DNA from 3 places in the Mesorhizobium sp. M7D.F.Ca.US.005.01.1.1 genome. Region 3 is predicted to be linked to each of the others. Evidence: predicted binding sites of a transcription regulator. Region 3 holds the regulator's gene; each other region holds the start of a gene.
The links. The regulator LexA, encoded in region 3, represses DNA repair genes until DNA is damaged. The targets are predictions, from matches to a motif close to TGTTCNNNNTGTGTTCNG.

Region 1: a site for LexA is predicted at 2,776-2,793, ahead of EJ076_RS03815 (metallopeptidase family protein). Genes of this name have one in related genera too.
Region 2: a site for LexA is predicted at 2,002-2,019, ahead of recA (recombinase RecA). Genes of this name have one in related genera too.

What each region holds. Positions count from the first base shown of each region.
Region 1 covers NZ_CP034453.1:798,824-803,715, reverse strand. Annotated here, with positions in the region: gene EJ076_RS03830 (error-prone DNA polymerase) at 1-292, opposite strand, end outside; gene EJ076_RS03825 (DUF6504 family protein) at 289-1,767, opposite strand; gene EJ076_RS03820 (hypothetical protein) at 1,709-2,752, opposite strand; gene EJ076_RS03815 (metallopeptidase family protein) at 2,935-3,357, shown strand; gene EJ076_RS03810 (DUF1737 domain-containing protein) at 3,520-3,726, opposite strand; gene EJ076_RS03805 (CoA ester lyase) at 3,762-4,652, opposite strand.
Region 2 covers NZ_CP034453.1:4,681,172-4,686,063, reverse strand. Annotated here, with positions in the region: gene EJ076_RS22675 (pseudouridine-5'-phosphate glycosidase) at 1-775, opposite strand, end outside; gene EJ076_RS22670 (carbohydrate kinase family protein) at 851-1,795, opposite strand; gene recA (recombinase RecA) at 2,077-3,174, shown strand; gene alaS (alanine--tRNA ligase) at 3,470-4,892, shown strand, end outside.
Region 3 covers NZ_CP034453.1:4,237,258-4,242,149, reverse strand. Annotated here, with positions in the region: gene kynA (tryptophan 2,3-dioxygenase) at 1-558, shown strand, start outside; gene kynU (kynureninase) at 636-1,883, shown strand; gene lexA (transcriptional repressor LexA) at 2,321-3,058, shown strand; gene EJ076_RS20260 (ComEC/Rec2 family competence protein) at 3,052-4,892, opposite strand, start outside.

The DNA of each region.
Region 1 (4,892 bases), 3.4 Mb from region 3:
TGCGGCAGAGATGCCCCCAACCCTTGCGGTCCCTGGGATAGGCGAGAATGTCCGGCGTGCCGTCGCCGAAAACCAGCCGGCAGCCAGGATGATAGGAGAGTTTTTCGACCTTGGCCTGCTGCCAGGCGCGCACCACGCCGGCCACCGTGTTGCGGTCGGCAAGTCCGATCGCGGAGAAGCCGAGAAGCTTGGCCGCGACCACCAGCTCCTCCGGCTTGGAGGCGCCGCGCAGGAAGGAGAAATTCGACTGGATGCCGAACTCGGCATAGGGGATGACGGTCAGCGCGTTCATGCGAAGACCCCATGCAGGAACCAGCGCGGCGGGACTTGCGAGGCGCCGCCGTAAAGACCTTGCCGGTAGAGCCAGTAGCGGCGGCCGTCGGCATCCTCGATGCGGAAATAGTCGCGCGTCGATGCCGCCTCGTCGCTTGGCGCTTCCCGCCACCATTCGGCGGCGATGCGTTCCGGCCCTTCGGCCCGCGTGACCCGGTAGAGCGCGCGCCGCCAGCGGAAGTTCAGCGGCGGCCCTTCGGGCATTTCGGTGGCCGGCACATCGATGGGTTCGGGCGAGCGGAACAGCCGGATCGGCCGTTCCGGCGGGAAGATGGTTTTTGGCGCCTGCAGCCTGTCCGGCTTCTTCGGCGGCGTGATCCGGCGCGGCGCCTCGGTGAACGGGATCATGGCGACGGCGCGCTCCGGCAGATGGCTTTCGACCATGACCGGTTGCAGCACCGCGCCCTCCCCGAGCCGGGCGCGGATGCGGTCGGCAAACAGCGCGATATCGGCGCCGTCATCGATCGTTTCACCAGTCAGATCAGCCTGCTGCATGTCGAAGGCGGCTGATGTCAGCACCGAAAGCCGCACCAGATCGAAGCCATAGCCGGCATCGATATCCTGTTCGAGTGCGGCCAGCCGCTCATGGAACAAGCGCTGGATCAGCCGGGGTTCGCGCATCGGCCGCGAGGTGCCGATGGCGATGCGGCTGACAGCGCCGTCGACGCGGAAGAGCAGCAGCGCCAGCGTCCTGGCGCCCTCGCCGCGGCGCTCGAGATCGGTCTTCAAAGTCGCCGCCAGCATGCCCACCAGCCGTTCGATGTCCTCGGTCAAGGTGACGGGTTCGGCAAGGTGGCGTTCGACCGAAAGCGGCGCGACGGGAAGGCGCGGCGACACCGCTTCGTCGAGACGGCCAAGCGCCTGGTCGAGGCGCAGGAGCAGCAAGGCGCCGAAGCGGCGGGCGAGCGGTGCGCGCGGCGCCGCCATGACGGCGCCCGCCGTGCGCAGGCCGACGCTTTCCAGGCTGGCGCGGGTCGAGAGTTCAATGCGCAGTGCGGCCAGCGGCAGGGGTGCCAGCAGCGCTTCTTCCTCGCCGCCCTCGACGATGCGGTCGCCGCAAAAGCGTGCCGCCGCCCAGGCAGCACCGGGCGTCGCGGCAAGCCCGGCACGGACATCGAAACCCTGGTGGAAGAAGCGCGACAGGATGTCGTCCAGCATGGCGCGTTCGCCGCCGAACAGATGGGTGCAGCCGGTGACGTCGAGAAACAGGCCATCTGCCTCGTCGAGCGCCACCAGCGGCGTGTAGCGGTCGCACCAGTCGGCAAGACCTTCGAGCAAGCGGCGGTCGGCCTCTGGATCGGCCTCGACGACGTCGATCGACGGATGCATGGCGCGCGCATCGGCGATGCCCATGTCGCGCTTCAGGTGCAGCGCCTCAGCCCGCTCGTCGAGGGCCGAGATGCGCTGCGCGTTGCGGTCGCGATGGCTGATCACGAGCGGTGGGTGAGATGGCGGCAGGTGATCCGACGGCCGGGAACGCCAGGACCGCCCCAGACGCTGCCGCAGGATCCTTTCCACGGCCAGATAGGGAAACCACAGGGACAGGATTCTTTGCCCGTTGTCTTCCCTCGCCCCTTCTTTCGTCGCCCGCTCTTTCGTCAAATGCGCGTTCATCGGGGTTCCACTCCAGTGTGAATTGTCCAGGCAGGGCCGTGCGGCTCTTGCCGATGGTGAGGGTGAAGGCCGGGCGGCCGATCGAGCCGGCGAGCGGCCCGGCGATGGTGTCGCGCGGCGCTGCCGGCGCCGAGGCGACGATGAGGCGGACGGGGGCGGCCGTCGGCTCGGGCTCGGCCGCCTGCCGCAGCAGGAACACCGGCCGGCCGGCACCTTGCGCCCTTGCATGCAGCCGGCGTGTCGCGGTCAGGTCCAGCCGCTGCGGATTGCCGCGAATTTCCAGGATGACCGCGGCGAGCGCCGTCATCCGGGCCGCCTCCTCGGCGACCCACAGCGCATCGACAAGCCTTGGCGCCTCGGAAAACAGCAATTGCTCCGGCTCGATGCCGAACGAGGCGTGAAGCCCCCGGGCATAGGGAAAACCGGCCTCGCGGAAAATCTCCGATGTGCCGATCCACAGCACCGGCAACCCCGGCGTTTGCTTGAGGATCAGGCTGGTGAGCGACAGGGCGAAACCGGCGACGGCCCCGGCATCGCGGGTTTGCGTGCCATGGATTTCGCTCAAGGCGGCCTTCGGCAGACCGCCGCTCAGGGCGACATCGAGGCGCTCGACGCCGATGGGCAGGAAAGCATCCGGCAACGCCGCGGCAATGCCGCGCCGGACGATTGTGAGATCGGTGTTGACGTCAGCATCGGAGGTCGTGGCAGCCGGCGCAGCCAAGCGCTCGGGCAGCGTTCCCTCGATTTTCGCGATCTGGCGGCGCAGGGCAAAAACAGTCTCCCGCGCCACGGCGGTCATCGCCATGACGGTCAGCTTCCACTCACAATTGTTCCTGTTATGTTCCTATAGATTCCAGAGGGTGCTGGAAGAGTCAAGCGGAGTCGTGGGGAATTTATTCCTCTCCGCCTGGATGGTGCAGGCGCATCAGCCCGTTCATTTGCCGATCACGGCGTGAAAGCCTATATGCCGGGATCAAAGGACAAAGCATGGCTCGCATCTACAAGACCCGCACCTGGCACGACGAACTCTCGCCCTCAATGGACGAAATGGAGTTCCTGGCGCTGGAGGCGTACGCCCATCTGCCGGAGGATTTTCGCAAGCTGACCGGCGAGATCGTCATCCAGATCGCCGAATTCCCGACCGACGAGATCATGGACGATCTGTCGCTGGAAACGCCGTTCGACCTGCTCGGCCTGTTCGAGGGGCGCGGCATCGCCGAACGCTGGAATCCGCAGACCGGCGAGGGTCCGAACCGCATCACGCTCTACCGCCGCGCCATCCTCGACTACTGGTCCGAAAACGAGGAAACGCTGGGCGACATCGTCACCCACGTGCTGATCCACGAGATCGGCCACCATTTCGGGCTGTCGGACGATGACATGGAGAAGATCGAAGAGGCAGCGGAGTAGGCTGTGCCGATATTCAGGTGAGGCCGGCCTGCAAATGGCGGTCCCCTGCGCTTCCGGTGCTCACGTACCCAAAAGTACGCTCCGCTCCGGTTCTCGGGCACCACCATTTTCGACTCGGCCTGACCTGAATCTCGACACAGCCTGCGCCGGCGCTTTGCAAATCTACCAATCACTCAGCTTGGTATCGGGCCCGTATTCCTGACCGTCGATATCTTTCACCACGGCCTGGCCGCAGCGCATCGTCTTGGCTTTCTTGTCGTAGGCATAGGTCGGCGAGCCGAACAGGTGCCAGCCCTTGTTGAGCGCCGCCGTCACCTTGTGGCAGAAGCTGGCGTCGTCCGGGCCGGTCAGAAAGCGGTAGAGTTTCATGTCTCAAGTCCTGTCGTGAATAAGCTTGGCCGATATCATGCGCCGATGGCGGCGGCCTTCGCCAGCAGTTTTTCAGCCTGCGCCAGATGCAGCCGCTCGACCATCTTGCCGTTCAGCGCGATCACGCCCTTGCCGGCGTTTTCCGGTAGCGCGAAGGCTTGCCTGACCAAGCGCGCCTCGACCACGGCTTCCGCGGACGGCGCGAAGGCGCGGTTCGCGGCTTCGATCTGGGCCGGGTGGATGAGGCTCTTGCCATCGAACCCCATGGCCGCGGCTTCCGTGCATTCCCGGGCGAAAGCGTCGAGGTCGCGAAAATCGTTGGAGACGCCGTCGAGCATGTCGATGCCGCCGGCGCGCGCGGCCAGCAGCATCTGCATCAGCCATGGCACGAGATAGCGCCGGTCCGGTGTCGCCAGCACGCCGGTATTCTTGACCAGATCATTCGTTCCGGCAACGAAACAAGCCAATCGAGAGGCAGGGTCGCGGCCAAGCTCGGCGATGGCGCCGATGTTGAGAAGCGCCTTGGGCGTCTCGATCATCGCCCACAGTTTCACGCTGTCGAGGGCAAAATTGTCGTCGAGCACATCGCCGGCCTCGAGCAGGTCGCGCGGCGTGTCGACCTTGGGCAACAGGATGCCGTCGGGTTCGCAGCTTGCCGCGGCCAGCAGGTCGTCGGCGCCCCATTCGCTGGCCAGCGCATTGATGCGCACGACCATCTCGCAGCGCTTGCCAATAGGGTCGGCAACCGGTCGGTTGGCGAAAATGCCGGCCAGTTTTTCGCGCGCGGCGATCTTGTCCGCCGGGACGACGGCATCCTCGAGGTCGATGATGACTGCGTCGCAGGAAAGCTGCGCGATCTTGGCCAGCGCCTTGTCGTTGGATGCCGGAATGTAGAGCACCGAGCGGCGCGGGCGATAGGTTTCCATGGGTGATCTATGCCGCGTGTGGTTGGTGGAGGCAAGCGCGTGCATTAAGGCTCGATCTCCCCCTTGTGGGGAGCGCTGTCCGGCAGGACAGAGGGGGCCTGCCAGCTCTGGCCTCTGCACGAAAACTGCACATGCTTGCGGAAAACCTCCTCGGATCCGCCCTGCGATCTCCCCGCCGGCCTGCGAGACAGGCGGCATGCAAAAGCGAGCAAAACCCCGTCTGCCTCACAGGCTGCGCTG
Region 2 (4,892 bases), 440 kb from region 3:
CCTCGGCGGCCTTTTGCGCGGCTTCGATGTAGCCGGCCATCTCTTCAGCCGGGATTTCGTGGTTCTCAGGCACCGGATTGGCGATCAGCATGCCGCCGGCGAGCCCCAGCGCTGCCCTCGTCTGGTAGAAATGCGCGATCTCTTCCGGCCTGTGCAGGGTTAGCGGCGCGCGGAATGGCGAATGCCGCGACCAAAAGGCCGGCATCGTCTCGCAGCCATGGCCGATCACCGGCACGCCGCGCGTCTCCAGCACCTCCAGCGTCTTTTCGATGTCGAGGATGGCCTTGGCACCGGCCGACACGACAATGACCGGGGTGCGCGCCAGCTCGTCGAGATCGGCGGAAATGTCAAAGCTCTTTTCGGCGCCCTTGTGCACGCCGCCGATGCCGCCGGTGGCGAACACTTTTATGCCCACCATATGGGCCGCGATCATCGTGGCGGCGACGGTGGTGCCGCCGGTGCGCCCTTGCGCCACGGCAAAACCGAGATCGGCGCGCGACAGCTTCATGGCGTCGCCCGTCATCGCCAGCGATTCGCGTTCGCCGTCCGAAAGCCCGATCTTGATGCGCCCGCCAACCACGGCGATCGTCGCCGGCACGGCGCCGCCATCGGTGATGATCTTTTCGACATCGGCCGCCATGGCGCCATTGTCGGGGTAGGGCATGCCATGGGTGATGATGGTGCTTTCCAGCGCCACCACCGACCGACCGGCGGCCAGGGCCTGTGCCACCGGCGCGTGGATGTCGATGAAGGGGCGGGCGGTCTCTGGGGTCATCTTGATCTCCAATCCGGAGTGCGGCGCGTCCATCGGGACGCTCGGCAACACTGCGGCGCTATGAATTTGCCGGTCTCATGCCACTTCCTGCGCATCCGGCACAAGAGCCAACGCTTCCGCGAAGCTCGCCGTGGTGAAATCCGGAACGGCGTTGGCGCTTTCGATGGCAAGCGTCGCCGCGGCAATGCCGTCGCGCAGGGCGACCCGCAGCGACAGGCCGCGCAGCAAGGCAGCGACGGTTGAGCCCGCCAGCGCGTCGCCGGCGCCGGTGACGTCAGCGACCTTTCTTGGCGGCGGCGGCAGGATCGAGAAGGCGCCGGCTTCATCGAAGCCCAGCATGGGGCCACCGCCCGCCGTCACCACGCCGCTTTTGAGCCCTGCGCGTCTCAGCCCGTCGACGATGTCTTGCGGAGAAGCCGCAGCGTCCAGGTCTGCCAGCGCGATCGCTTCGCGCCGGTTCATGAAGACGACGGCCAGATCGCCAAGCACCGGCTTCAAACGCACGATCTTGGCCGGCGAAATGGCAATGGCGAAGACGGGTTTGCCGGCGGCAAGCGAAACCAGCCGCTCCAGTGCCGCCGTCGGCAGGTTGGCGTCGCAGAAGACGGCATCGGCGGCAGCAATCACCTCCCGTACCTTGGAGCGCCTGATCTGCTTGGGAAACGCCAGGTCATAGAGCGCCATGTCGGCAAAGCCGACGATCAGCTCGCCCTCGCGGTCGATCAGCGCCGTATAGCTCGGCGTGGTGCGGTCGAGGAACACCGCGGACAGGTCGGCAATACCTGCCTCGGCAATGGCTCGCGAAACGGTGTCTGCGGCGGCATCGCCGCCGCGCACCGACATGAGCGACGCGGAGACGCCACGAAGCACCGCACTGCGCAAAGCGTTGAAGACGCCGCCGCCGACATCCTCGCGCATCGTGCCGGGATTGGAGGCGGCAGGCACGTAGGGGCCGGACACCTGACCGCGCCGGTCGATATGGGCGCCGCCTACGGCCAGTATTTTCGCGGATTTCAGCATGCCGGCGATATGACCTTTGTTATTCCAGCCGCACAAGCGCTAGGCTGCGTGACGAAGCTTCGCATGCAAGGCAGCGATTCGGCAGATCGAAACAATCGAGCCGTCTGGCCCAATGCGGGATGCATCGTGAAACGAAATCGTGAGACAAAAAAAGAACAAATCTGGATATTGATTGTTTTTCAGATATTTGACCCCTCTTGCCAAACGAGAACAAAAAAGGTACAAAATGGCAGGGATTACGGATTGTCCGGCCTTCATTGACGACCAAGGGGTGATGTATCATGGCTCAGAATTCTTTGCGGCTTGTAGAGGATAAGGCAGTGGACAAATCAAAGGCTCTGGATGCGGCGCTGTCGCAGATCGAGCGGGCTTTCGGCAAGGGCTCGATCATGCGGCTCGGCGCGAACGAGCAGGTCGTCGAGATCGAAACGGTGCCGACCGGCTCGCTTGGGCTCGACATCGCGCTTGGCGTCGGTGGCCTGCCGCGCGGCCGCATCGTCGAGATCTACGGGCCGGAAAGCTCGGGCAAGACGACGCTGGCCCTGCACACCGTGGCCGAAGCTCAGAAGAAGGGCGGCATCTGCGCCTTCGTCGATGCCGAGCACGCACTTGACCCGGTCTATGCCCGCAAGCTCGGCGTCGATCTTGAAAACCTCCTGATCTCGCAGCCCGACACTGGTGAGCAGGCGCTGGAAATCTGCGACACGCTGGTGCGCTCCGGCGCCATCGACGTGCTGGTGGTCGATTCGGTCGCGGCGTTGACGCCACGCGCCGAAATCGAAGGCGAGATGGGCGATTCGCTGCCCGGCCTGCAGGCCCGCTTGATGAGCCAGGCGCTGCGCAAGCTGACGGCCTCGATCTCGCGCTCCAACACCATGGTCATCTTCATCAACCAGATCCGCATGAAGATCGGCGTCATGTTCGGTTCGCCCGAAACCACCACCGGCGGCAACGCGCTGAAATTCTACGCTTCGGTGCGCCTCGATATCCGCCGCATCGGTTCGGTCAAGGACCGCGACGAGGTCGTCGGCAACCAGACCCGTGTCAAGGTGGTCAAGAACAAGCTGGCACCGCCCTTCAAGGTGGTTGAGTTCGACATCATGTATGGTGAAGGCGTGTCCAAGACCGGCGAACTGGTCGATCTCGGAGTCAAGGCCGGCGTGGTCGAGAAGTCGGGCGCATGGTTCTCCTACAATTCGCAGCGTCTCGGCCAGGGTCGCGAGAATGCCAAGCTGTTCCTGCGTGATAACCCCGACACCGCGCGCGAGATCGAACTGGCGCTCAGGCAGAATGCCGGGCTGATCGCCGAGAAGTTCCTTGAGAATGGCGGCTCTGAAGGTGGCGACGACGGTTTCGAGGAAGAATCCGGCGCGATGTAACAGCTTCGTGCGCGATGCCGGCCGGAGTTCGGCCATAATCGCGTTCTATTATCTCAGGCTTATGTAATCGAGTTCCGAGTATTGCGTTTCGAAACCGTCGGCCCAGTGCCGGCGGTTTTGCGTTTTGGCGGCAAAACCAAGCGGGTTCGAACTGCCGGCAGGGGCCATGGATTGGACCAATTCCGTGTTTCTGGACAGGGTGAAGCGCGGCGGCTAAAAGGCCAAGTCCTATCTTCTAAAACGCAGAGCCCATTTCCGTCGGTTTGCCGGCGGCTCTTCCGAAAAGGCAGCATTCATGAGTGGCGTGAACGAAATCCGGTCGACATTTCTCGACTACTTCCGCAAGGAGGGTCACGAGATCGTCGCGTCGAGCCCGCTGGTGCCGCGCAACGACCCGACGCTGATGTTCACCAACGCCGGCATGGTGCAGTTCAAGAACGTCTTCACCGGCCTGGAGAAGCGGCCCTATTCGCGCGCCTCGACCGCCCAGAAGAGCGTTCGCGCCGGCGGCAAGCACAACGATCTCGACAATGTCGGCTATACCGCGCGCCATCTGACCTTTTTCGAAATGCTCGGCAATTTCTCCTTTGGCGATTATTTCAAGGAGCGCGCCATCGAGCTTGCCTGGAACCTGATCACCAAGGAGTTCGGGCTGAACAAGGACAAGCTGCTGGTCACCGTCTATCACACGGACGACGAGGCGGCCGGCATCTGGAAGAAGATCGCCGGGTTTTCGGACGATCGCATCATTCGCATCGCGACCTCGGACAATTTCTGGGCAATGGGCGATACTGGACCCTGCGGGCCGTGCTCGGAGATATTCATCGACCGTGGCGAACACATCTGGGGCGGACCTCCCGGCAGCCCGGAGGAGGATGGCGACCGTTTCCTCGAGTTCTGGAACCTGGTGTTCATGCAGTATGAACAGGTGACGAAGGAGGAGCGCATCGACCTGCCGCGCCCGTCGATCGACACCGGCATGGGCCTGGAGCGCATGGCGTCCATCCTGCAGGGGGTGGAAAGCGTCTTCGAGACCGATCTGTTCCGTCATCTGATCGACGCGGCCTCGTCCGCCATCGGGCATGGTCCCGACAAGGAGACGGTCGCGTCCTTCCGCGTCATTGCCGATCATCTGCGCTCGTCCTCCTTCCTGGTGGCCGACGGCGTGCTGCCGTCGAACGAAGGCCGGGGCTATGTCCTGCGCCGCATCATGCGCCGCGCCATGCGCCATGCGCAGTTACTCGGTGCCAGCGAGCCGCTGATGTGGAAGCTGGTGCCGGCGCTGGTGCGCGAAATGGGCCAGGCCTATCCTGAATTGCTGCGCGGCGAACAGTTGATCACCGAGACCCTCAAGCTTGAGGAGACCAGGTTTCGCAAGACGCTGGTGCGCGGCCTCGGCCTGCTCTCCGAGGCGACGGAAACGCTGCATGCCGGCGACATGCTGGACGGTGAAACGGCCTTCAAGCTCTACGACACCTACGGCTTCCCGCTCGATCTGACACAGGATGCGCTGCGCCAGCGCAGCATCTCGGTCGATCTTGCCGGCTTCACCAATGCGATGGAGCAGCAGAAAGCCGAGGCGCGCAAGCATTGGGCCGGGTCTGGCGACGCGGCCACCGAGACCGTCTGGTTCTCCGTGCGCGAGAAGGCAGGCGCCACCGAGTTCCTCGGCTACGAGACTGAAGCTGCGGAAGGCATCATCCAGGCGCTTGTCCGGG
Region 3 (4,892 bases):
TTGAACAACGCCTGGGACGTGCTGCGGACGATGACCCCCAGCGAATACACCGAGTTCCGCGACGCGCTCGGCCAGTCCTCGGGTTTTCAGTCCTGGCAGTATCGCGCCATCGAGTTCATGGCCGGCAACCGCAACCTCGCCATGCTCGGGCCGCACAAGCACCGGCCTGACCTCAGCGGAAAGCTGGAGGCGATCCTGGCCGAGCCATCGCTCTACGACGAAGCGCTGCTGCTTCTGGCGCGCAACGGATTCGACATCGGCACTGATGCCAGGCGCACGGACTGGCGTGAAACGCGAACCGAAAATGAAGAGGTTCTGGTCGCCTGGCAGACCATTTACCGTGATCCGCAGCGTTACTGGATGTTCTACGAACTGGCCGAGAAGCTGGTCGACTTCGAGGACTATTTCCGCCGGTGGCGCTTCAACCACGTCACCACGGTCGAGCGCATCATCGGCCTGAAACGCGGCACCGGCGGCACGTCGGGTGCTTCGTATCTCAAGAAGATGCTCGAGGTCGTGCTGTTCCCGGAGTTGTGGACGGTCCGCACCCGGCTCTGACATCATCGAAATGAAAACAAGCTCACTGAGGGGACGCTCTGTGGCGGAAAACCTTCGCGAACAACCGAGGACTGACCATGGGTGGAATTCCTGATCTCGCTGCAATCGAAGCGATGGATGCCACGGATCCGCTGCGTGCCATGCGCCATCGTTTCATTCTGCCGGAAGGCGTGATCTATCTCGACGGCAATTCACTTGGGGCAGCGTCTCATGCCGTTTTTGGCGAGCTGCAGCAGGCGGCGACCCAGGAATGGGCCCAGGGTCTCATCCGGGCCTGGAATACAGCCGGATGGTTCGAGATGCCGATCGAACTCGGTGACCAGCTCGGGCGCCTGATAGGAGCCGGGGCCGGCCAGACCGTCGTCTGCGACACGACGTCGACCAACATCTACAAGGTGTTGCATGCGGCGCTGGAGATGCGGCCCGGCCGGTTGGCCATCGTCGCCGAGGGCGACAGTTTTCCCACCGACCTGTACATCGCCGAAGGCGTGGCCTCGACCCGGGATGGCGTCCTGCTGCGCCTCGCGGGCGTCGACGCGCCAACCATCGAAGAACTGATCGACGAAAGCGTCGCGGTGGTGCTGGTCAACCACGTCAATTACAAATCGGGTGAACTGCGCGACATGGCGGCGCTGACGCGTAAGGCTCATGCGGCCGGAGCGCTGGTCGTCTGGGATCTATGCCACACCGCCGGCGCTCTGCCGGTCGAGCTCGATCACGCAAATGCCGACTTCGCCATCGGCTGCACCTACAAGTACCTCAACGGCGGTCCGGGCGCGCCGGCCTTCATCTATGCCGCCCGGCGCCACCACGGCGAGATCAGCCAGCCACTCAGCGGCTGGTGGGGGCATGCGCGGCCCTTTGCCTTCGAACAGGGTTACGTGGCCGGCACCGGTATCCGCCGCTTTCTGTGCGGCACGCAGCCGGTCCTGTCGATGCGGGCGCTCAAGGGTGCGCTTGCCATCTGGAACGACGTCGACATGGCGGCATTGCGAAAGAAAAGCGTCGCGCTGACCGAACTGTTCATCCAGCTCGTCGAAGCAAAGTGCGGCGCCTATGGTCTCACGCTGGAGACCACCCGCGACACGACCAGCCGCGGCAGCCAGGTGTCGTTCCTTCACGATCATGGCTATCAAATCATGCGGGCGCTGATCGAGCGTGGCGTGATCGGTGATTTCCGCGCGCCATCGACCATCCGTTTCGGCTTCACGCCGCTCTATGTCGGCTACAAGGATGTGTGGCTGGCGGTCGAGGTGCTGGAAGACATTCTGCGCACGGGTGCATGGAAGGACCAGCGTTTCGCCGTCAAGGAGGCCGTTACCTAACGCAGCCGTCTCGACGATCTGTTGTCATAGACTCTCCCCTTGGTCGGATGACGAAGAGACGAATTTCCAGCTCGCACATGCGTTCGTTGCTGGTGGCCAGTGCAGGCTACAATAATTAACCAAGGTTGGCGTTTTGGCTTCGTTTCGTTCACGGCAAACGAAAGCTGGAAAGCCCACCGTCGAGGGGCCTGTCGGCAGCCATGCCAGGCCTGATCTCGGGATGGGCCACAGGCTATTAACCATAACAATTTCAATGTCGGAAAGCGCACTGCGACGGCATGCAGGCGTCGACGAGATCCGCTTGCAACCGCGGAATAATTTCCGCCACCTTAACAAATTCATTAAACTTTAAACGGTTGCAGAACACAACTGGAACAGATAGTGTTTGTTCTGGGTTTGTTTTTCTGATTCTGGTTTCAGGTACCCTGGGGGCCGCCATGCTGACGCGCAAGCAACACGAACTGCTGATGTTCATCCATGAACGCCTGAAGGAAAGCGGCATTCCGCCATCCTTCGATGAGATGAAGGAGGCGCTCGATCTTGCCTCCAAATCCGGGATTCACCGGCTGATTACGGCACTGGAGGAGCGCGGCTTCATTCGCCGGCTGCCCAACCGGGCACGCGCGCTGGAAGTGCTGCGGCTGCCGGATTCGATCGCGCCCGGCCTCAACGCGGCAAAAAAATTCTCGCCAAGCGTCATCCAGGGCAGTCTTGGTCAAGGCGGCCTTGGCCGGCAGATCAAGCCGGCGCTTTCGCGGATGTCTTCGGCCGGCAATGACGACGACGTGGTCTCCGCGGTGTCGATCCCGGTGATGGGCCGCATCGCTGCCGGTGTGCCGATCGACGCCATTCAGCATCAGACGCATTCGATCTCGGTGCCGCCGGACATGATCATGGGCGGCGAGCACTATGCGCTGGAGGTCAAGGGCGACTCGATGATCGAGGCCGGCATTTTCGACGGCGACACCGTCATCATCCGCAATGCCGACACGGCGAGCCCCGGCGAAATCATCGTGGCGCTGGTCGATGAAGAGGAAGCGACGCTGAAGCGGTTCCGCCGCAAGGGCGCCTCGATTGCTCTCGAAGCCGCCAATCCGGCCTATGAAACCCGTATTTTCGGGCCGGACAGGGTCAAGGTGCAAGGCAAGCTCGTCGGCCTGATCCGCCGCTACTGAGGCAGCTGCGGTTTAACCACTGGCTTCTCGGGTCTCTTGAAGGGCGGCAGTCCCCTCGCCTCGCGTGAGAATTTGCGTTGTTCATGCCAAGGCCGGTAGGGCCTGTCCACCGCGAAGCTGACGGTTGCCGGCGCGGTCGCCGACTGGCGATCGAAGAAGACGGCAGCACTGCCTTTGCGAGCCAGTTGTCGCTTGGTGATGACGAGAACCAGCGGATCGTGACAAGCGTCATAGGCCGTCGCGTCATTGATTACGATCAGCCCGGCGAAGCCGCAGGCTTTCCACGTGTCCTTGCGATCCTCGACATAAGCAATGATCGCGCCGGACGTGTGCTTGGCGAGACAAACGCCTGACGTGCAATAGAACGGCGATCCCGGCGGCAGTTCCGGGGCATCCGCGATCTCGAATTGTGCGTCTCCTTGGGTGAAGACTTCCGGCACGACGATGGTTTCGGATGTCAGTGCGCGCTTCCAGTTGTCGACGGTGAATTCGTTCGGCCGTGCGCGGCTGACGGCGAACTCGCCGCCGCCGATCGGCAACGCAACCAGTCGAGCGTCCTCGGAGATCAGCACGTCGGGTGTGCGCGTATCCGAAACGGTCAGCAGGCCGGCAAGCGCGAAGGGAAGAGCGGCGAGCCGCAGCCATGTCGTCGCCATCGTCGCGATGACCAGGGCAATCGCCACCAGCAGGACAGACTGCTGCGAAATCAATCCGACTCCATCGACGGGCGAACGCTCGGAAATCCATCCGGACATGGCGATCATCGCGGTCAGGCCCTTGCCCATCACATAAAGGAATGGACCATCGGCGCCGAAGGGCATCGCCAGCGCACTGAGGACGGCGAAAGGCATGACAACTAGTGACACGATTGGCATGATGGCCAGATTGGCGAACAGGCTTAGCGGCGACACACGCTGAAAATGCCAGATAGCAAACAGCGCCGTGGCGCCGCCGGCGATGATGGATGTCATGGCCAAGCCGCCCGCCGCCAGCAGGAATTTTCGCGTCAGGAAGCCGGGCAAGGATCGCTTCGGCGGCGGCGGTCTGGTTTTCCCCGCGCGATGATCCGACCAGCCGGCATAGGCGCCGACAAGTGCTGCGGTTGCCGCGAAGGACATCTGGAAGCTCGGGCCGACCACCTCGTGCGGCGACACCACGATGACGGCGATCGCCGAGATCGCCAGATTGCGCATGGTGAGTGCCGCCCGATCGAACAGAACGGCAATCAGCATCACCGCCAGCATGATGAAGCTGCGCTCGGCGGCAACGACGACGCCAGAGATGATGAGATAGGCAGCGATCGAGAACAGTGCCGCGGCGGCGGCATATTTCTTGACCGGACGACGCGCGGAAAAGTCGGGAAACAAGGCGAAGGCGCCGCGCAGCAGACCCATGATGGTGCCGGCGACCAGCGCCATGTGCAGTCCTGAAATGGAGATGATGTGGTAGATGCCGGTACGCCGCATCGCTTCATTGATTTCATCGGGAATGCCGGCGCGCACGCCGACGATCAGCGCCGCGGCGATCTCACCTTCGGCGCCACCAATGCTGGCCCTGATGTGGTCGGCAATCGCTTCTCGGGCATTTTCTACGCTTGAGGAAAGGCGGGCCGATAGCGGCATGTCGCCGTCATCGGTGACGACAAGCTTTGGATTGCCGAGAAAGAACCCGCTGCCGCCGATGCCGGCGAAATAACTGTCAAAGGAGAAGTCGTAGCTTTCCGGCCGCACCGGACCGGTCGGCGGCAACAACTTGGCATATCCAATGATCAGGGATCCGGCTGTCATGTCTGCCGGGATCTTGCGTGCCGAAAGCCGCACCCGCTCCGGCATAT